3 regions of the Mesorhizobium sp. NZP2077 genome follow, and region 3 is predicted to be linked to each of the others. Evidence: predicted binding sites of a transcription regulator. Region 3 holds the regulator's gene; each other region holds the start of a gene.

The links. The regulator HrcA, encoded in region 3, represses chaperone genes, less so after heat shock. The targets are predictions, from matches to a motif close to GTTAGCACTCNCNNNNNGNGAGTGCTAAC.
Region 1: the regulator HrcA is predicted to act here: its motif matches at 3,311-3,339, upstream of groES (co-chaperone GroES).
Region 2: the regulator HrcA is predicted to act here: its motif matches at 1,833-1,861, upstream of groES (co-chaperone GroES).

Annotation. Positions count from the first base shown of each region.
Region 1 covers NZ_CP051293.1:7,141,243-7,148,435, forward strand. The annotation lists partial or broken gene fabG (3-oxoacyl-[acyl-carrier-protein] reductase) at 80-817, opposite strand; partial or broken gene HGP13_RS35050 (beta-ketoacyl-[acyl-carrier-protein] synthase family protein) at 1,138-2,336, opposite strand; gene HGP13_RS35055 (acyl carrier protein) at 2,337-2,612, opposite strand; gene groES (co-chaperone GroES) at 3,422-3,718, shown strand; gene groL (chaperonin GroEL) at 3,784-5,472, shown strand; partial or broken gene HGP13_RS35070 (transposase) at 5,561-5,766, opposite strand; gene HGP13_RS35075 (sterol desaturase family protein) at 5,969-6,826, opposite strand.
Region 2 covers NZ_CP051293.1:5,030,857-5,038,049, forward strand. The annotation lists gene HGP13_RS25205 (class I SAM-dependent methyltransferase) at 1-425, shown strand, start outside; gene HGP13_RS25210 (hypothetical protein) at 761-1,684, shown strand; gene groES (co-chaperone GroES) at 1,924-2,220, shown strand; gene groL (chaperonin GroEL) at 2,282-3,937, shown strand; gene HGP13_RS25225 (TadE/TadG family type IV pilus assembly protein) at 4,210-6,285, shown strand; gene HGP13_RS25230 (TadE/TadG family type IV pilus assembly protein) at 6,282-6,887, shown strand; gene HGP13_RS25235 (TadE/TadG family type IV pilus assembly protein) at 6,884-7,193, shown strand, end outside.
Region 3 covers NZ_CP051293.1:783,812-791,004, forward strand. The annotation lists gene rsmI (16S rRNA (cytidine(1402)-2'-O)-methyltransferase) at 1-664, opposite strand, end outside; gene HGP13_RS03680 (hypothetical protein) at 908-1,093, shown strand; gene HGP13_RS03685 (low molecular weight protein tyrosine phosphatase family protein) at 1,373-1,696, opposite strand; gene hemW (radical SAM family heme chaperone HemW) at 1,700-2,878, opposite strand; gene rdgB (RdgB/HAM1 family non-canonical purine NTP pyrophosphatase) at 2,875-3,522, opposite strand; gene HGP13_RS03700 (VOC family protein) at 3,522-3,932, opposite strand; gene rph (ribonuclease PH) at 3,948-4,664, opposite strand; gene hrcA (heat-inducible transcriptional repressor HrcA) at 4,863-5,948, shown strand; gene HGP13_RS03715 (hypothetical protein) at 5,972-6,169, shown strand; gene HGP13_RS03720 (sorbosone dehydrogenase family protein) at 6,263-7,193, shown strand, end outside.

The DNA of each region.
Region 1 (7,193 bases), 970 kb from region 3:
TGCCAGACCAACCGACAGCTATGGGTGGGACTTCCTCCACTGTTGATACGCGTCATCGGGGCGCACTGAACTTTTGAGGCTAAATCATTGCCATGCCGCCGTTCACATGAATGGTCTGGCCGGTGATGTAGGCGGCCTCGTTCGAGGCCAGGTAGACCACAGCCGAGGCGACTTCCACGCCGGTGCCCATGCGCCTGGCCGGAATGGCGGCCATGATCGCTTCTTTCTGCTTGTCGTTCAGCTTGTCGGTCATGGCCGATTCGATGAAGCCCGGCGCCACGCAGTTCACCGTCACGCCGCGTGTCGCGATCTCCTGCGCCAGCGATTTCGACATGCCGATCATGCCAGCCTTTGACGCGCAATAGTTCGCCTAGCCGGGATTGCCGGTTACGCCGGACACCGAGGTGATGTTGATGATGCGGCCGTTGCGGCGGCGCATCATCGAATGGGTCAGTTCGCGGGTGAGCCGGACCACGGCGGTCAGGTTGACCTCGAGTACCGCGTCCCAGTCCGCGTCCGACATGCGGATAAAAAGCCCGTCCTTGGTGATGCCGGCATTGTTGACCAGTATGTCGACGCCTTCGAGTTCGGCTTCCGCGTTTGCGCCCAGCGCCTTGACCTCGTCACGGTTCGAGAGGTTCGCCGGAAACAGTCTTGTCCGCCCGCCAAGCTCGGCAGCCAACACCTCGAGTTTTTCGACACGCGTGCCGTGCAGGCCGACGGTTGCGCCCTGCGCGTGCAGCGCCCGCGCCACGGCCTCGCCGATTCCACCGCTTGCTCCGGTGACGAGCGCGTTGCGGCCGGTCAGATCAAACATTTATCGATTCCCTTTCTAAGGACCGGCTTCGCACGGAAGCGGTCACTGGCGGCCATGCGCCTTCCAGACATTATCGGGTACAGCTTTGGACAGGCCCTCGAGCCGGACTCGAAGGGCCTCGCTTAACCTTCCGGGTAGCGGTACGTCCACGTCGCTTCAACAGTTGAGAATTTTACCAAAAAATGGGGCCCGGCTTGTCCAGCTTCCGCTGCCACTTGGCGCATTCACCGAGGCGGTCCAAGGGGCAGGTCCTTCACAATCGTGATCCGGCAAGCATTTGGATCCGAAGATAGAGTCACTGGAGGCATCTCGCATCGCTTTTACACCTGCTTGAACGCCAGAACTGCGTTCATGCCGCCCATGGCGAAGGCGTTGCTCAGTGCCACGCGCACTTTGCGCTCGCGCGCCGCATTGGGCGTGACGTCGAGATCGCAATCGGGATCTGGCTCGCGATAATTAGCGGTCGGCGGCACGACGCCCTCCCGGATCGCCATCACGGAGGCGATCATTTCAAGTGCGCTCGCTGCGCCCAGGCAATGCGCGTGCATGGACTTGGTGGACGAGACCGACATCGAATAGGCATAGTCTCCGAAGACGCGCTTGATCGCCGCCGTCTCGGTCTGATCGTTGGCCTTGGTGCCGGTGCCGTGGGCGTTGAGGTAGTCCACGTCCTCGGCATTCAGCCCGTCGTCGGCAAGGCAAGCGCGCATCGCGGCCTCCGGCCCCTCGATAGACGGCGCGACGATGTGGAAGGCGTCGCCGGAAAGGCCGATGCCTGCGATCTCGGCAAGCATTGTGGCACCGCGTACGGCGGCATGCTCATAGCTTTCCAGCACGGCCATGCCCGCACCCTCGCCTATCACCACTCCCTTCCTGTCGGCGGAGAAGGGCCGGCAAGTATCCGGAGCGAGCGCGCGCATTGCTTCCCATGCCTTCGAAGGCATACGAGCGGCGCTTCGGCGCCTCCGGCAAGCATCCCGTCGGCCCGGCCGAGCCTGATCTGATCCGCGGCCGAAGCGATCGCATGGTTGGCTGATGCGCATGCGGAGGCGATGGCAAAGACCGGGCCGCGCAGGCCGAGACTCATGCTGACCTGGCTGGCAGCGGCGCTCGGCAACCCCCGTGGTGCAGTGTAAATGACAGCACGCTTCGCCCCGCCCAAAAGGAGGTCGCGGTAGGTTTCTTCGACCGTTCCCCAGCCGCAGACGCCCACTGTCGCGCCGAAGCGATACGGATTTCCCTCATCGCAGGAAAGTCCGGCGTGTTGCATGGCTTCGCGCGCTGCAAGCACAGCGAGCAAGCTGTGGCGGTCCATGGAGACGAGCTGGTTGCGGCCGATGTCGTGCTTGGGCAGCTCCTTGATCTCGGTACCGACAGTGCCCTTCATCTCATGAAGCGCAGAAGTGACCATCGGGCGGATGGCGGAGCGACCTTCGCGCATCTCTTTTCAGATAGAGGCGGCGTTGTTGCCTAGGCCGCAAAGCCCGCCCATCCCAGTAATGACGACTCGCCTGTCCAATCAGACCCCCTTCGCGAGCAAACCGCGGACAGCTTCCACCATGTCGCCGACATTCTTGAGATTCGACCAGGCATCCGCCGCGTTCATGTCGATCTTGATGTCGTAGGCCTGCTCCACATCCCAGAGGAGATCCGCCAGACCCAGCGAATCGACTCCGAGCGAGGTCAGTTCCGTGGCAGTCGTTATTTCGCCGATGATGGACGCACTCTCGCCGCTCTCCGATTCGATGCGGTTCTTGATCGTGGCAATGATTTCCGTTGCGAGTTGATCAGCCATTGTGTTCCTTTCCATAGCAATGCCTTTTGACGTGGGTGCGGCGCCATACCTCTGCCAGTCACGTCGCAAAAATCGTCCCTGACCAGGCTTGTGCAACCCACCAACACCAATCGGATTATGGAGACCGGATGAGTTCCGGTTGCTCTGAGGCGTTGGCATCCAACTGCAGCTCATTTTCCCGCGGCAACTTCCATCGCACGTCTGAGCTCATGGAAAGATCTTCTCCTTTCAGGCTCTTTTTTCGCAGTTGTCACACGATGAGGGTAGCGGGCAATCAGGACGTGTGAGGTGCTGTCAATGCGAGATTCCGGAAGATTGAGAAAATCGTTTGTTTCGATGAGATGCATCCACCCTATGGATAGAAATACAGTCCAATAAACGGGCAAGCCTCTGGTGCGGGCGATAATGCTACAGGAGACATCCCGCATGGCCACCCCACGCAAAAGCTGGGCACGTCTCGGTCGCTACTAGATGCTCAGCGCCTCACACTCGCTCTCTCCGGTGCAACGAAACGGCGCTTGCGCATCGCTGAAGGCCCAAGGGGTTAGCGATCCGAAAGGGCGGATATTATCTTTCGGGCCGAGGTTCCGAACACCATCGATTCGCTCGAACTCTTTCAGGCCTGCATCGCCCGGAATATCGTGATCGCCCACCTCTTGTCTTGACTAGCCCCAGCCTAGGCCTTATGCCGTCACCATGTTAGCACTCGTCCTTGGTGAGTGCTAACAGTAGGTCCGGCATAGCCGAGCTTTGTAGGTTGTCCGGCGCTGCCGGACGCTTTTCCCACCGTTCTCATCGAGGAAGAAAAAATGGCAAAGTCGAAGTTCCGCCCGCTTCATGACCGCGTGGTCGTTCGCCGGGTCGAATCCGAATCCAAGACCGCCGGCGGGATCATCATCCCGGATACGGCAAAGGAAAAGCCGCAGGAAGGCGAGATCATCGCTGTCGGCTCCGGCGCTCGTGACGAAGCTGGCAAGCTGGTCCCGCTGGACGTCAAGGCTGGCGACCGCATCCTCTTCGGCAAGTGGTCGGGCACCGAAGTCAAGCTCAATGGCGAAGACCTTCTGATCATGAAGGAAGCCGACATCATGGGCATCATCGGCTAACACGCCGCCGCCTTTCATCCGTACCATCCAATCTGAATTTCGGGCGAAATGCCCAGGAGTACAAAATGGCTGCCAAAGACGTAAAATTCTCCCGTGATGCCCGCGAGCGCATGCTGCGTGGTGTCAACATCCTCGCCGACGCGGTGAAGGTCACGCTCGGCCCCAAGGGCCGCAACGTCGTCATCGACAAGTCGTTCGGCGCCCCGCGCATCACCAAGGACGGCGTCACCGTCGCCAAGGAAATCGAGCTCGAAGACAAGTTCGAAAACATGGGCGCACAGATGGTCCGCGAAGTTGCTTCGAAGACCAACGACATTGCCGGCGACGGCACCACGACCGCGACCGTTCTGGCGCAGTCGATCGTCCAGGAAGGCCACAAGGCGGTTGCCGCCGGCATGAACCCGATGGACCTGAAGCGCGGCATCGACCTCGCCGTCACCGACGTCGTCGCAACGCTGATCAAGAACGCCAAGAAGATCAAGACCTCGGAAGAGGTTGCCCAGGTCGGCACGATCGCCGGCAACGGCGACGAGTCGGTCGGCGCCATGATCGCGGAAGCGATGCAGAAGGTCGGCAACGAAGGCGTCATCACGGTCGAGGAAGCCAAGACCGCCGAGACCGAACTCGAAGTCGTCGAAGGCATGCAGTTCGATCGCGGCTATCTCTCGCCCTACTTCGTCACCAACGCCGACAAGATGGTTGCCGATCTCGAGGACGCCTACATCCTGCTCCACGAGAAGAAGCTCTCCAACCTCCAGGCCATGCTGCCGGTTCTCGAAGCCGTCGTGCAGACCTCGAAGCCGCTGCTCATCATCTCGGAAGACGTCGAAGGCGAGGCCCTGGCCACGCTGGTCGTCAACAAGCTGCGTGGCGGCCTGAAGATCGCCGCCGTCAAGGCGCCGGGCTTCGGTGATCGCCGCAAGGCCATGCTGGAAGACATCGCCATCCTCACTGGTGGCCAGGTCATCTCGGAAGACCTCGGCATCAAGCTCGAGAACGTCGGCCTCAACATGCTCGGCCGCGCCAAGAAGGTGTCGATCTCCAAGGAAAACACCACCATCGTCGACGGCGCCGGCAAGAAGGAAGAGATCCAGGGCCGCGTCGCCCAGATCAAGCAGCAGATCGAGGAGACCACCTCGGACTACGACAAGGAGAAGCTGCAGGAGCGTCTCGCCAAGCTCGCGGGCGGCGTTGCCGTCATCCGCGTCGGCGGCGCGACGGAAGTCGAAGTCAAGGAAAAGAAGGACCGCGTCGATGACGCCCTCAACGCGACCCGCGCGGCCGTGGAAGAAGGCATCGTTGCCGGCGGCGGCGTTGCCCTGCTGCGCGCGTCGCTGACCATCAACGCTGTCGGCGTCAACTCCGACCAGGCCGCCGGCATCAACATCGTGCGTCGTGCGCTGCAGGCTCCGGCCCGCCAGATCGCGGCCAACGCCGGTGCAGAAGCCTCGATCGTTGCCGGGAAGATCCTCGAGAACAAGGGCGCGACCTTCGGTTTCAACGCCCAGACCGGCGAATATGGCGACATGATCGCCATGGGCATCATCGATCCGGTCAAGGTCGTGCGCACGGCTCTCCAGGACGCGGCCTCGGTCGCCGGCCTGCTGGTCACCACCGAAGCCATGATCGCCGAGGCTCCGAAGAAGGAGTCGGCTGGCGGCGGCATGACTGGCGGCATGGGCGGCGGCGGCATGGGCGGCATGGGCGGCGGCGGCATGGGCGGCATGGGCGGCATGGGCGGCATGGATTTCTAAGGTCCGCGCCTCTCACCAATCTCGAAGGGCGGCAGCAATGCCGCCCCCTTTTTTTGGAATGGAGCCGGTCGGAAAAGGTTTGGGGCTCGCGCTTCAGCTTTGCGTTCTCGTCTTCCAAGGCTTTCAGCCGTTTGGCATCGGAGACGTCCATCCCGTCATACTTCGCCTTCCAGTTATACAGCGTCGCCTCGGAGATCCCATGCTTGCGCGCCAGGTCGCCCGCCTTTGCTCCCGCCTCATGCTCACGCAGAACCGCGATGATCTGCTCTCTTCCGTAAACCGCTTTCTCTTCATCAGTCCGTCCTTCAATCGAGGCCGGACTCCTCAGGTGGGGGAAACTACCCGTGGCAGGCCAGTCGTCCGCGCATTGCCCACCTGTGGTAGTTCCAGATCCTACGTCTCCGATAAGGCCAGCGCCAAGGATCCGTCCCCTTCTAGGTCCAGTTGACGGGTTCCGACCTCGACAATCGGATTAGAAGCGTAAAGCTGCGTTCGTTTAATTCCCAGCCTTTTCACCACTTCCGACTTTAGCTCTACGCCAGCGACGTCGATCAAATGGAAACATAACGAAATCGCGCACGGTGAGCGGCTCGGATTGGTCTCGGAGGCCAACTTCCGGCCACTCGTTCTTTTTTGGCCAGTATGCCGTTGCAAAAATCGTGTCCCAGATAGTTGTAAAGAACCCGTAGTTTCGGCGCTGGTGATGGGGTTCCAACGAGTGGTGAATGCGGTGGAACTTGTTGTCGCCAATGATATATCGAAGCGGCCCAAGATTGATGCGGGTGCTAGAGTGTGAAAGATGGACCTGAAAAGTAATCAGCGTCATGGCAACAAAAGGCACTACGCCAGATTCGAAGTGGAACAGCGTGAGTGGTAGTGACACCAACCCTGCGGCAACGAGTGGCTCGGAAATGTGATGATGGCAATTCCATGCCGTCAATTCGCGGATCGAGTGGTGAGTAGCGTGCATGCGCCAGAGGAATGGAACAGCATGCTGAGCGCGGTGCATCCAGTAGTAGAAGAAGTCGCCGGCAATCGCGACCAAAACGCCTGAAAGGACGGCCAATCCATTATTAATGATTGCGTTGTCAGAGTGAAGCAACGTACCGAAATTGATCGTTACAAGCGGCTTTATCCCTAACCAGCCCACGCTCACAGCGTAGAAGTGCCACATAAAGGCACCACATCCGAGGCGAATAATATAATTTCGCACGCCGCGAGCGTATGAAGCAAAACTGTATCGATAAGCCGGAAAGGTTAGCTCCAGCGCGGCGCATAACGTTGCGAAGATTACAACCATCTCAAGCGAATACACGAAGATCTGGGTCATTTGGTTAATATCGAGAATGTGCATTTCTTTGCTCCTGCGAATCCTTCAAAATGAGGGGCTCTCATCAACGCAGTGCCTTCGTCACGAGGGCGAGACCAATGTTATGCCTCTCCGGCGCAGCCCTAAACTCGAGTCGGCATCCGGACCGATATCCGCGCAGAAATCACGGCGCACGGCAGGGATGTGCTATGCTGCTTTCACAGAGAGTTAAAATTAGTTTTTTGGATAGACCCATCCATCTCCCAAATGGTTGGAGAAGCCCAGTAGACGAAGTGGTTTGCGCAAAACGACCAGCTATGCGCCAGTGTTGAGGCGGTGCAGCAGAGGTTGCATAGCCAGCAGCGTTGCGAACGGAGATCGTGTCTCAGGAAGTTCTCTAATCGCCTTCGTC
Region 2 (7,193 bases), 3.1 Mb from region 3:
CCGACGGCCGAGCTGGACTGCGTCTCTTTGCCGGTCCCGAAACACCGGACGATCCGGCGGCGGTGCGAGCGCTTGCACTGTCGGGCAGTGTCTCGACCTTCCACGAACTCAAATGGCGCGTCGCCATGACCGCGACGGGCGATGAGCCCGACCATGCCATTCCGGTCAGGACGATCGCGGAAAGATTCGATACACTGTTTCCCGACCGCGAAGTGCTTTCGGCTCGCACGGGCTGGGACCTGCTCACCATTGGCACCATCGATGTCTATCGGAACTCGCCGGCCATCTACAGCTTCGCGCCGGCGACTGCACTGGTGAGCGAGGCGCAAGCCTTCTTTGGTGATGTCCGCATCGCTTTGACCGGTAGCTATGGGCTCGCCGAGCGGTGCCCGCTGTTGGTGCTTGGGTCGCCGAGGCACCGGTAAGCTTTTTGGGACGGCTGTTGTCGAATGATAATCGGTGGGTAACGCCGGCACATCGAAGTCTCGGCCGACATGAATATCCGGCCTGTTTCGCCGCAACGGACCCGGTCCGCCACGCTCAACAAACTTTACATCGGCCAGCCGCAAACTAGACTTTCTCCGGCAGTTCAGTCCTGCGGGGGGATATTTTGGAGATTCGCTTTCGATGCTTTGCACGTCTGATGGCAATCGCCTTGGCGCTTGGGGCCACATTGTCACCAGCCCAATCCGGAGACGAACGCGCATCGACCGTACCCCTGATCAAATTGGAGTACCCGGGAAGGCCAAGGAATGTTCGCATGCTTTACGTGAAGGTCCTTTCGCTCGGCAATCACACGGTAAACCAGCCGATCCTGTTTGATGCCGGATCGAGCGGAATGACGATCGAATGCCAATCGGTGCTCCCAGCAGAGATCTGCTCGGACACGGGAATCAAGATCACGCACGATCTGGAGATAGACGGGATAAGGGTCAGCACCCAACAGGCTGTTATGAACTACGCAACCTACGATGAGTATGGCAACATCGCCTACGCTCGCGTGACTTTCGGTTCGCCGAAATCCCCAGTCTCCACCGACACCACGATCCCATTCCTCATCCGCTACAAGCAAGTCAGGCGCAGCACCGGAGAAATCGTTGGTGGCCCGCTCTGGCCCAAGGGCATTTTCGGCATCTCGCCAGTTGGCGGAGGCGGGCCAGATCGGATGATCAAATCGCCGCTCGCGCTTGTAAGCGTCGGCCCGGGCCTGGACAGGGGCTATTACCTCTCGCCGATAGGAGCAAAGTGGAAAATCTGCACGAATGAGGCCGGCAATTGTCCGCAAGTGGAGGCGCTCCACATCGGCGTGCCGCAGGACGTAAAAAAGGACTTCAGGGTGCAAAGATGGAAAGAGGCCAGCCGGCGATACAATTTTCCCACTATCGACGCCTGTATCTCATGGGGATTTGAACCGACATGTCGGCCGACGCTTTACGATACGGGCAACTCAACAATTATGGTCCCTGCCGACGCCTCGGCGCCGTACTCATCGCTGAACCCCGGCACAAAGGTCCTGGTAAAAGCAGACGGCCAGGAGGATTGGAATTTCAAGACAACCTACAATCCCGAAGTGGAGGTCATTCCCGGGCTTGAACACAACATCGTCGGCATCCGGTATTTCGAGAAGAACAGCCTGCTGCTTGATTTTGAAACCCGGGAAATCGGCTTAAGTCTCGGACACTGATTGCCGATCGGCAGGACGGCATTCGGGCAGAGTTCGGGCGGCAGCCCTTATTTTGCGCAATCGCCCGGCAGCACGAGAAAAATTTCCTGCGATTGCCCCTTCCCGCGCGCCTTGACTCTCTGAGGTCGGCAGCCTATTTCAGCGCTACGTTAGCACTCGCCCTTGGTGAGTGCTAACCACATGTCCGGCTTCGCCGGACGGAGGAACTGTTTCTCACCGTTCTCATCGAGGAAGAAAAAATGGCAAAGTCGAAGTTCCGCCCGCTTCATGACCGCGTGGTCGTTCGCCGGGTCGAATCCGAATCCAAGACCGCCGGCGGGATCATCATCCCGGATACGGCAAAGGAAAAGCCGCAGGAAGGCGAAATCATCGCCGTCGGCTCCGGCGCTCGCGACGAAGCTGGCAAGCTGGTCCCGCTGGACGTCAAGGCTGGCGACCGCATCCTGTTCGGCAAGTGGTCGGGCACCGAAGTCAAGCTCAATGGCGAAGACCTTCTGATCATGAAGGAATCCGACATCATGGGCATCATCGGCTGATTATCGGCCTCACCGTCAACTGAATTCGGGCTTACCCCAAGCCCCTGCCAGGAGCTAAAAAATGGCTGCTAAAGACGTAAAATTCTCCCGTGATGCCCGCGAGCGCATGCTGCGCGGCGTCAACATCCTCGCCGACGCGGTGAAGGTGACCCTCGGCCCCAAGGGCCGCAACGTCGTCATCGACAAGTCGTTCGGCGCCCCGCGCATCACCAAGGACGGCGTCACCGTCGCCAAGGAAATCGAGCTTGAAGACAAGTTCGAGAACATGGGCGCGCAGATGGTCCGCGAAGTTGCTTCGAAGACCAACGACATCGCCGGCGACGGCACCACGACCGCGACCGTTCTGGCGCAGTCGATCGTCCAGGAAGGCCACAAGGCCGTTGCCGCCGGCATGAACCCGATGGACCTGAAGCGCGGTATCGATCTGGCCGTCACCGAAGTCGTCGCGGCTCTCGGCAAGGCTGCCAAGAAGATCAAGACCTCCGAGGAAGTTGCCCAGGTCGGCACCATCTCGGCCAATGGCGACGAGTCGGTCGGCAAGATGATCGCGGAAGCGATGCAGAAGGTCGGCAACGAAGGCGTCATCACCGTTGAGGAAGCCAAGACCGCCGAGACCGAACTCGAAGTCGTCGAAGGCATGCAGTTCGACCGCGGCTACCTCTCGCCCTACTTCGTCACCAACGCCGACAAGATGGTTGCCGAGCTCGAGGACGTCTACATCCTGCTGCACGAGAAGAAGCTCTCCAACCTCCAGGCCATGCTGCCGGTTCTCGAAGCCGTCGTGCAGACCTCCAAGCCGCTGCTCATCATCTCGGAAGACGTCGAAGGCGAGGCTCTGGCCACGCTGGTCGTCAACAAGCTGCGTGGCGGCCTGAAGATCGCCGCCGTCAAGGCTCCGGGCTTCGGCGATCGCCGCAAGGCCATGCTGGAAGACATCGCCATCCTGACCGGTGGCCAGGTCATCTCGGAAGACCTCGGCATCAAGCTCGAGAACGTCGGCCTCAACATGCTCGGCCGCGCCAAGAAGGTGTCGATCTCCAAGGAGAACACCACCATCGTCGACGGCGCCGGCAAGAAGGCCGAGATCCAGGGCCGCGTTGCCCAGATCAAGCAGCAGATCGAAGAGACCACTTCGGACTACGACAAGGAGAAGCTGCAGGAACGTCTCGCGAAGCTCGCGGGCGGCGTTGCGGTGATCCGCGTCGGCGGTGCGACGGAAGTCGAAGTCAAGGAAAAGAAGGACCGCGTCGATGACGCCCTCAACGCGACCCGCGCGGCCGTCGAAGAAGGCATCGTTGCAGGCGGTGGCGTCGCTCTCCTGCGCGCTTCGGCCAACATCAAGGCCACCGGCGCCAATGCCGACCAGGCAGCTGGCATCAACATCGTGCGTCGCGCACTGCAGGCTCCGGCCCGTCAGATCGCCTCGAACGCCGGTGCGGAAGCTTCGATCGTTGCAGGCAAGATCCTTGAGAACAAGGGAGCGACCTTCGGCTACAACGCCCAGACCGGCGAATATGGCGACATGATCGCCATGGGTATCGTCGATCCGGTCAAGGTTGTCCGTACGGCCCTCCAGGACGCGGCCTCGGTTGCCGGCCTGCTCGTCACCACCGAAGCCATGATCGCGGAGGCTCCGAAGAAGGAGTCGGCTGGCGGCGGCATGCCTGGCGGCATGGGCGGCGGCGGCATGGGCGGCATGGGTGGTATGGATTTCTAATCCAGCCCTATCAGCCTTCAGATACGGAAAGGGCGCCGAAAGGCGCCCTTTTTTGTTGTGCCTTTGCTGATATCTCACGAGCGCGGAGTGATCTCACCTTTTTGGAACTGCCTCCTTCTTGTGCAGTTTTCTAAGCAAAATCAGCGACTCCGACTACGCCTTGGCGGCGCCGCGCAAATTTGTCGGACAATATTTTTTAACATATTTGCGATTACTAAAGGGCGAGAGCACGGAGAGGTTGCTCCAGCGTGTAGCGTGTCGGGTAACCATCGATGCAGTTTTTCCGGCGATTTTTGCGGAACCGCGACGGCAACGTGCTGATCATCTCGGCACTGGTGATGCCGGTGCTGATCGGCATGGCCGCCCTGGTGACCGAATATGGCGCCGCTCTGGTCGAGCGGGCCGACAATCAGCGCGTGGCCGACCTGTCGGCCTATGCAGGGGCGCTTGCCTACAATGTGAACAAGTCCACCGACCAGATGACTGCGACCGCCGTCAGCGTCGCGGTGCTCAACGGCGTCACCGCCGCCAATGTACAGGTCAGCCTGGTTGCTTCCCCGAAAACGACCAGCGTCAACGCCGTCTCGGTGTCGATCAACACCTACAGGACCCTGTTCCTGGCACGCGTCCTCAATGATCGCCAGCAACTGCAGATCTACGCAAATTCCGTGGCAGAGGTTGGCGCACAGCCGCAGACGCCCGGATGCATGCTTGCGCTCGACGGCATACAGACCGGCCTGACGCTGAGCGGCGGCACCTCGATCTCGGCACCGAAATGCACCGTCTCTTCCAACAACACGGTGACCGTCCCGTGCGGCACCAGCATTTCGGCGCTCGGCGTCAACTACAATTCCGCCGCCGCCCCGAGCCAGCCTTGCAACGGCATCACCGGCCCAGGTGGGGCGACCGCGGTGATCACCAAGAAATCAACCCCCGACCCGCTGGCCAGCAATGCCGCGGTCACGGCCGCGGTGGCCCGCATTGCAACGGTTGCCGCGCTTTCGACAACGGCCGCGCCAACAGCGCCGACCACTCCCAACGGCAAAGACATCGACTTCGGCTGGAACCAAGGCCCCACTCAGGGCCAGGCGAACGCAGTCGGCTGCACCGCCAGTTGGGCATCGTCGTCATCGACCTGGACGCTGGACTGCGGCGGCAAAACCACGGTCAACCTGGGCATCGTCACCATCGGCGGCGGCATCAACCTCAACTTCGCCACAAGCGGCGCGGCAACGACCGTCTACAATATCGCCGGCGATCTCACGACCAGTGCCACCACCAATTTCGGGCCAGGCACCTACAACTTCGCCAAGACCCTCACCACGGCGGGAACCACCACGTTCGGGGCCGGCACCTACAATTTCGGCAAGCAGGTCACCACCGCCGGAACAACAAGCTTTGGCGCCGGCACGTTCAACTTCGCCAAGGGGCTGACCACGGGTTACGGCACCACGACCTTCGGCGCCGGCACCTTCAAGATCGGCCGCAGCGATAACGCCTGCAACGGCGGGGGGCAGGTCAGCATCTGCAACGCGTCTACCTTGATCTTCGGCGGACCGAGCATTTTCGAGCTCCCCGGCGGCTATACCAACACCGGCGGTTCGACGCTCACCTTTGGCTCGGGCACGACCAATTCCTACAAGATCGGCCCGGGCAGCAATGGCGATGCCATCACGCTGGGCGGGGGTTCGACGACGATCATGGCCGACGCGACCGGCGCCAACAGCGTTTTCCAAGTCGTCGGCAATGTGAATGGCGGCGGCGGCGGGAGTTGCTTTGTGGTGCCGGCCGCGGCCCAGCACGACATCTCCGGCAACTTCGCCGGCTCGGGCGCCATCCTGCTCGGCGCCGGCGTCTACACCGTGGATGGCTATTTCGCGCTAGGCGGCAATGGCGGCGGCAGCGCTAACTGCAACGGCAGCACGATCAGCGTCAGCGGCGCCAATGTAACGCTTGTCCTGTCAGGCAAGACCAAATCCAGTTCGGGCAGTTGCAACGGCTATGTCTTCTGCGTCGCCGCCGGCTACAGCAACATCGTGCTCACCGCACCTCAATCGGGAGCGACGGCGAAGCTTGCAGTGATCGGTCCGACAGCAACCACAAACACTGGCGGCGCGACCTTCGCCGAGGGCGGCTCCAACGCGCAGATATCAGGCGCATTCTACTTTCCCTACGGCCCGATCGTCATGAATGGCGGCTCGAGCGTGCTGGGATCGAAGACCGACACGACCAAGTGCTTGCAGATGATCGGCTCACGCATCACGCTATCGGGCGGCACCGCGGCCGCGTCGGAATGCATCGCCGCCTCGAGCACCAGTGCCAGCAGCAAGGTGAGTCTCGTGCAATGAGAAAGCTGCCACGCGCCGACAGCAGCCAGCTTGCCAACGGACGTTCCTCGTTCACGGACTTTCTGCGGCGCCAGAAAGCAGGCGTGTCGGCGGTCGAGTTCGCTTTGGTCAGCCCTGTACTGCTGATTATCCTGGCGGGAACCGTCGACATAGGCGGTTCGCTGAAGGCGAAATTCGAATTGAGCTCGGCGGTCTCGGCCGGTTCGAACTACGCGCTGCTCAATGGCGACAAGGTCAATTCCTCCGGCGGCAGCGCGCTGGCCGGCAACATTGCAACAGTGGTGACGAGCGGCCTGAGCGGCAATGGCGGCGGCATTCAGGTCGTCATCAACAATGGTGCGACGCTTGCCTATAACGCTACCACATCCACGGCGACCCAAAGCGGCACGGCCGCCAATGCCGACCTCTGCTACTGCCCAGGCAGTTCCGGGGCCGTGGCCTGGAGCACCCCGGTGGCATGCGGCAGCATCTGCAGTGCCGGCGGCATCGCCGGAAAATTCGTGACGATCACGGCCAGCAAGCCCTATACGCCGCTTTTCGGCGGTTTCGGCATCGTCAGCAACGGCAACATCACCATCCAGGCAGTGGTGAAACCGCAATGAGCCCTCGCCGATCCTTCCTGCGCGACAGATCCGGTGCGCAAGCCGTCGAGTTCGCGCTGCTGTCGGTGCCGCTGCTGATGGTGCTGATGGGCACGTTCGAGTTCGGCCGCATGTACTGGGCCCAGCATGTGCTGAATGAAATCGCCGCGGCCGGCGCGCGTTGCGTCGGCGTGCTGCAGAGCGGATGCACCCAGAACGGCGTCTACGACGCCACCAGCGCGATCAGCTATATCAGCACCAGGGCGGCAACCGACGGCATCGTGCTCAGCAACGCCAACATCACCATCAGCAACAACACCACCTGCT
Region 3 (7,193 bases):
ACGTGCCGATGCGCATTTCCTCAAAGGTCTTGGTCAATTCCCTGCCAATGGCGGCTTTGCGCTCGCCGCCGAGGGCCTCGGCCATGGCGCCGAGCGACTCGGCCAGCCGGCGCGGCGATTCAAAGAAGATCAGTGTTGCCGGTACAGCTTTCAGGGCTTCCAGCCGCGTCAGCCGCTGGCCTGATTTGACCGGCAAAAATCCGGCGAACAGGAAGGCATCGGATGGCAGACCGGATGCCGTCAGCGCGGCCAGCGGTGCCGACGGACCTGGGATCGGCACGACGCGAATGCCATGGTCGATCGCCTCGCCGACCAGCCGATAGCCGGGATCGGACACGAGAGGCGTGCCGGCATCGGAAATCAGTGCCACGCTCTGGCCGGCCTGAAGGGCCGATATCAGCTTCGGCCCGGCCTCGCCGGCATTGTGCTCGTGATAGGCCGTGGTGCGGCGGCGGATGCCGTAACGGTCGAGCAGCACGCGCGATACCCTGGTGTCCTCGCAAGCGACGATGTCGGCGGCGGCCAGCGTCTCCAGCGCACGCAGCGTGATGTCGGCGAGATTGCCGATCGGCGTCGCCACCAGATAGAGCGCCGGCTCGAGCGGGCGGGCCGCGATCTCGGTCTGCCCGACCACATAGCTGCGCTTGCCCGTCTCATCGGTCACTGATGCCGTCTCCGTTCAGCCCTGTTCGGCCTGCCAATCTTGTTTGGCCTGCCAAATCTTGTTTGGCCTGCCAAATCTTGTTTGGCCTGCCAAATCTTGTTTGGCCTGCCAAATCTTGTTTGGCATGGCTGGCGCGGCCTTGCAAAAGCTCATGTCGATGTAAGGCTAGCGCCATTCCTTTGCCACAGTAGGGAACGAAACCGGCATTGGCAGATTTAGCCCCTGATTCCCCGGGAGGACAGGATGGACAGCCTTAAGATACAGGACGCTTTCGAGCCCTACTATGCCGGCCGCAAGCGCGTTGCCGCCGCCAGGGACAAGCGCCTGCCAGCCAAGACCGACACCAGCCTGACCAAGCAGGCGACAACCGCCTTGCCTACCAATGTCAGGCTTTCCGACAACGAACCACAAAGCGCGACGGAGCACTGACCGGACGATGCCCAATCGCTTCGATATATTCATCACCCGTCTTGAAACAAAAAGCGCCAGAGAAGGCGTGCCCCCACATCCGATGAACGACCAGCACAGCGTTCGCCGTGAAAAGGCCGACGCCAAACCGGCCCGGAACGGAACGGCGCATGCCGAGAAGGATCGCGGCAAGCGCCGTTTCAAGCACGACGCTTGACCATTGCGATCTCAGGATTGCCCTCGCTTCGTCATCCTGGGCGAAGCGACGCGGCGTAGAGCCGAGGGTGACGAAGGCCTGTCTCAGCCCAGATACCGTGAAACGCGGGCCTTCAGAAGGTCAATCAGCTCCAGGTCCATGAATTCGTAGTCGTCCGGCATATCGAGGCAGATAACGCGGGCCTTTTTCAAACTGGTCTTGAATTTCTTCTGCAGTTTGGTGCGATGCACCTTTTCCATGACGAAGATGATGTCGGCCCAGGCGACCAAATCATGCGTCAGCGGCGTGTCGGCGTCATGATTTGTTCCCGCCGACGCGACTTCGATATCTTGGCGCTTGGAGAAAACCTGCTCGGCGGTCGGGCTGCGCAAACGGTTCTGGCTGCAGACGAAGAGGACGTTTTTCAAGGGTCAGCGCGCCAGATCCGCGACCACGGCGTCGAGCACGATCATGCCGGCCGGCGTGGCGCGCAGCCGCGCATTGCCGATCGGCGCCACCAGCCCCTCGCCCTGCAGCGTCGACAGCCGGGCGCTCGACAGGCCGCGGCCGGAAAACGCCTCGTAGCGCGAGAGGTCAATGCCTTCGGCCAGACGCAACCCCATCAGCAGGAACTCGTCGGCCTCCTCCGAGCGCGTCAGGATCTCGCCGCCGGCGACGCCATGGCCCTTGGCCTCGACGAGGTTGGCCCAGGTTTCCGGCATTCTTTCGGCGATCGTCACCGTGCGGCGGCCATGCTCGACGAAGCGGCCATGCGCGCCGGGGCCAACGCCGACATATTCGCCATAGCGCCAGTAAGTCAGATTGTGCCGGCTTTCGGCGCCAGGCCTGGCGTGGTTGGAAATCTCATAGGCCGGCAGGCCGTGCGCTGTGGTGATCTCCTGCGTCAACGCATAGAGGTCGGCGGCGTGGTCGTTGTCGGGGATGATGAATTTCTTCGCCGCATGCAGGGCGTGGAACGGCGTGCCTTCCTCGATGGTCAGCTGGTAGAGCGACAGATGGTCGGCGGCGTGGCCGATCGCCTGTTCGAGTTCGGCCTGCCAATCTTCCGGCGTCTGGCCGGGCCGGGCATAGATCAGGTCGAAGGACAGGCGCGGAAATATCTCTCGTGCCAGCCCGATGGCGTGCAGTGCCTCGTCGACATTGTGCAGGCGGCCGAGGAAACGCAAATCCTTATCGTTGAGCGCCTGCACGCCGAGCGAGACGCGGTTGACGCCGGCCGCGCGGTAACCGCGAAACCGTTCGGCCTCGACCGAGGATGGGTTGGCCTCCAGCGTCACCTCGATACCGTCAGGCACCGTCCAGTTCTTGGCCACGGCGTCCAGCACCCTGGCCACGGTTTCCGGCTTCATCAGCGACGGCGTGCCGCCGCCGAGGAAAATGCTGGTCACCTCGCGCGGCCCGGTGCGCTGGCGCATGGTCGCGAGTTCCGCCTCGAAGGCGGCGGCAAAGCGCTCCTGGTCGACCGGCTGGTGGCGGACATGGCTGTTGAAGTCGCAATAGGGGCACTTGGCCGCGCAGAACGGCCAGTGGATGTAGACGCCGAAGCCGGGGCTGCGATCCAGCGGCATGGTGATGCCGGATCCAGTCATGCCGAGCCCAATCTCGCTTTGGCGAATTTCTGGAAGGCGCGGGCGCGGTGCGACAGAGCGGTCGCCTGACCAGGCTTCCAGCCATGCTTCTCCTCGGCGCTCATCTCGCCGAAGGTTTTTTCGAACCCATCCGGCAAAAACACCGGATCATAACCGAAGCCAAGCTCGCCGCGCGGCGGCCAGACCAGCGTGCCTTCGGCCTCGCCGCGATAGTACTCGGCCTCGCCATCAGGGAAAGCGAGACAGATGACGGCAACAAAGCGGCCCTTGCGCTGTTCGGCCAAGGCTGCGCCGACTTCCTGCAGCGCCACTTCAGTGCGCTGCATGGCCATGGCGAAATCTCTGCTGCCATCCGGCGTTTCGGCCCAGTTGGCGGTGTAGACGCCGGGCGCGCCATCGAGCGCGTCGACGCAGAGGCCGGAATCGTCCGACAGTGCCGGCAGGCCGGTAGCCTGTGCGGCGGCCAGCGCCTTGATGTAGGCGTTTTCCTCGAAAGTGGTGCCGGTCTCGTCGGGCTCCGGGAGGCCATAGTCCTTCGCGGACTTCGCCTCGAACCCGAACGGCCCCATCAAATCGGCGAATTCGCGCAGCTTGCCGGCATTGTGGCTGGCAACGACGATCTTCTTGCCATCAAGAGTATGCATCAAAGGTCCCAGATTCTCGGCTCGGCGAACTCGATCGAATTGCCCGAGGGGTCGCGTATATAGATCGAACGGCCACCTTGCGGCCATTCGAATTCGCTTTCGATGGCGATTCTTTTTGCCGCCAGATTCGCTTTCCAGCCGGCGAGCTCGTCGGCGCTGGCCGCAAAGCAGAGATGGCCTTCGCCGGCCGTGCCATGCGGCGGCACCGGCAGTCGGGCGTCGGGGGCCGGCGGGATCCTGGTTACCTCGGCGTTGAAGACGAGCAACACGCCGGGTCCGCAACGGAAGAAGAGGTGGCGGCCGTCGACCTTGCCGAGGAGGGTGAGGCCGAGGATGCCGACATAGTATTCTTCCGCCGCCGCCAGATCGGTGACGTACAGGGCTGATTCCAGGATGGCGGAGGGTGTCACCAGAAAACCAATGGCCTAAGCCACCGCCATCTGCTGCAAGCTGACCAGGCGCTGGATGCCCTTCTTCGCCAGGCCCATCAATTCCCCGAACTGATCCTCGGAAAACGGCTCGCCCTCGGCGGTGCCCTGGATCTCGACAATGCCGCCCTTGCCTGTCATGACGAAATTGGCGTCGGTGCCGGCCGAAGAATCCTCGAGATAATCGAGGTCGATGACCGGCTGGCCATCATGGATGCCGCAGGAGATCGCCGCGACATGGTCCTTCAGCACCTTGGCGACACTGGCCATATGCCGCGCTTCCATCCAGCGCAGGCAGTCATACAACGCCACCCAGCCGCCGGTGATCGAGGCGGTGCGGGTGCCGCCATCGGCCTGGATGACGTCGCAGTCGACGGTGATCTGCTGTTCGCCCAGCGCCTGCAAATCGACCACGGCACGCAGCGAACGGCCGATCAGGCGCTGGATTTCCAGCGTCCGGCCGCCCTGCTTGCCGGCGGAAGCCTCGCGGCGCATGCGCTCGCCGGTCGAACGCGGCAGCATGCCATATTCGGCGGTGACCCAGCCCTTGCCGGAATTGCGCATCCAGCCGGGCACCTTCTCCTCGAGGCTTGCGGTGCACAGGACATGGGTGTCGCCGAACTTCACCAGGCATGAACCTTCGGCATGCTTGGAGACGCCGCGCTCGAAGGAGATGGCGCGCATTTCGTCGAATTGGCGTTTGGAGGGGCGCATTCAGGCTACTTTCTTGTCACTTTTTGAAATCTTGGCCGGCTTGTAGCCGCATGGGGCCCATGGCGCAAAGGAAAATGGCTTGATGAACGCAAACGCGGCACCGGGTGATCCGACACAGACACCGGGTGTCTGACACAGACACTGGGTTGCGCCGGCCCAGTGTAAGTCTATATCCTTGGGCCGGAGGTTTTTGGCCACATGACCAAAGCAGTCGCCGAACCAAGTTTGCTGTCGCCCGCTCTGCAATCGCTGGATATGCGCTCGCGTGACATCTTCCGGCGCATCGTCGATTCCTATCTCAGGGATGGTGAACCCGTGGGCTCGCGTAGCCTCTCGCGCATCCTGCCCTCCTCGCTGTCGCCGGCCACCATCCGCAACGTGATGAGCGACCTCGAACATCTTGGCCTGATCTACGCGCCTCACATTTCGGCCGGTCGGCTGCCGACCCAAGCCGGCCTGCGTTTCTTCGTCGACGCCTTCATGGAACTTGGCGACCTCTCCGACGAGGAGCGCCGTACCATCGAGGCACAGGTGCGGGCCTCCGGCTCGGGCGCGACGCTGGAACACATGCTGACCGAGGCCAGCCAGATGCTGTCGGGCATGTCGCGCGGCGCCGGCCTGGTGCTGGCCGCCAAGAACGAGGTGGCGCTGAAGCATATCGAATTCATCCAGCTGGAGCCGACCAAGGCGCTGGCCGTGCTGGTGTCGCAGAATGGCGACGTCGAGAACCGCGTCGTCGAATTGCCGGCCGGCATCACTGTTTCGCAATTGCACGAGGCGTCGAATTTCCTCAATGCGCATATTCGTGGCCGTACGCTGGCCGAAGCGCGGGTCGAGATCGCGCGCATCAAGGAAGAGACACGGGCGGCGCTTGATACGCTGTCGCAGGACCTCGTCGAGAAGGGCCTGGCGGTGTGGGCTGGCGCCGACAGCGGCCTGCCAGCGCGGCTCATCGTGCGCGGCCGCGCCAACCTGCTCGAAAACGTCACCGCCCAGGCCGATATCGAACTGCTCAGGCATTTGTTCGAGGACATGGAGACGCAGGACGGACTGATCCAGCTGCTTGATCTGGCAGAGCAGGGATCGGGCGTGCGCATCTTCATCGGTTCGGAAAACAAGCTGTTTTCGCTGTCGGGTTCGTCGCTGGTGGTTGCGCCCTATCGCGACAAGGATGCCCGCGTCGTCGGCGCGCTCGGCGTCATCGGCCCGACCCGGCTCAACTATGCCCGCATCGTGCCGATGGTCGACTACACCGCGCAGTTGATATCGCGCATGCTCCGTTGAGCTGAGAACCGAGGAGAACAAGAATGGCGCTCGAAGAACTCAAGGCCCGGATCAGCCTGCTGCTCGAAGAGATGGTCAACCAGCCGGAAGACCAGCACGAGATCCAGGAACAGCTGCGCGAAAAGCTGCAGGAAATGCGCGCCATGGGCCTGCCGTTGCCGGCGGATCTGGTCGCGCTGGAAAAACGCCTCGACGACGATTTTTACGCCGCCGGGACGTAGACCGGAGCCCGGACTTTCGCCCCCAGCGCATCCGAGGCGGAACCCGGGGACAAACCGGCCGTTGGTTTCCTTCGCGATCCGATGGAGGACAAAATGATCCGATTGGCCGGACTGGTGCTTCCCGCCCTCTTGCTCACAGGCGCGGCATTCGCAGAGCAGGCGGACCAGCCGGTGCTGAAGGGTGCGGCGGCCTTTGGCGACTGGCGCGCCGATAAGCCCGGCGTGCGCCGCCTGATCAAGCCGGAAGACCTGCCAAAGCCCTATGTCACCAAATCGGCGTCGAACAGCGCCGGCCTTGCCGACATGCCGACAGGCGCAAAACCGCAATTGCCGCCGGGCTTCTCGGCCGAGCTGATCGCCTCGGGCATCGACAATCCGCGTGTCGTGCGCGTGGCACCCAATGGCGACCTGTTCGTCGCCGACAGCGAGGCCAACCAGATCCGCGTCTATCGTCTGGCGAAGGGCAGCGCCAAACCCGCCGAAGACGGCATTTTCGCCGGCAATCTCAACCAGCCCTATGGCATTGCCTTCTACCCGCCGGGTGACGACCCGCAATGGGTCTATGTCGCCAACAGCGACAGTATCGTGCGCTTTGCCTACCGCAAGGGCGACCTGAAGGCATCGGGCGAGCCGGAAACCATCGTCGACAACATTCCCTCGAACCATCACTGGACGCGCGACATCGTTTTTTCGCCTGACGGCAAGACGCTCTATCTGTCGGTCGGCTCGGGTTCGAATGTCGCCGAGGATATGGGCAAGGCGCCGGATGGCGGCATCGACGCGTGGGTGAAGTCGAAGCCGCTGGGCGCCACCTGGGGCTCCGAGGACGGCCGCGCCGATGTGCTGGCCTTCGATTCCGACGGCAAGAACGGCCGCATCGTCGCCACCGGCCTGCGCAACTGTTCGGGCATGACCATCCAACCGGCGACCGGCGCGCTGTGGTGCGTCGTCAACGAGCGCGACGCGCTCGGCGACAATGTGCCCACCGAATACGCCACCTCGGTCAAGGACGGCGCCTTCTATG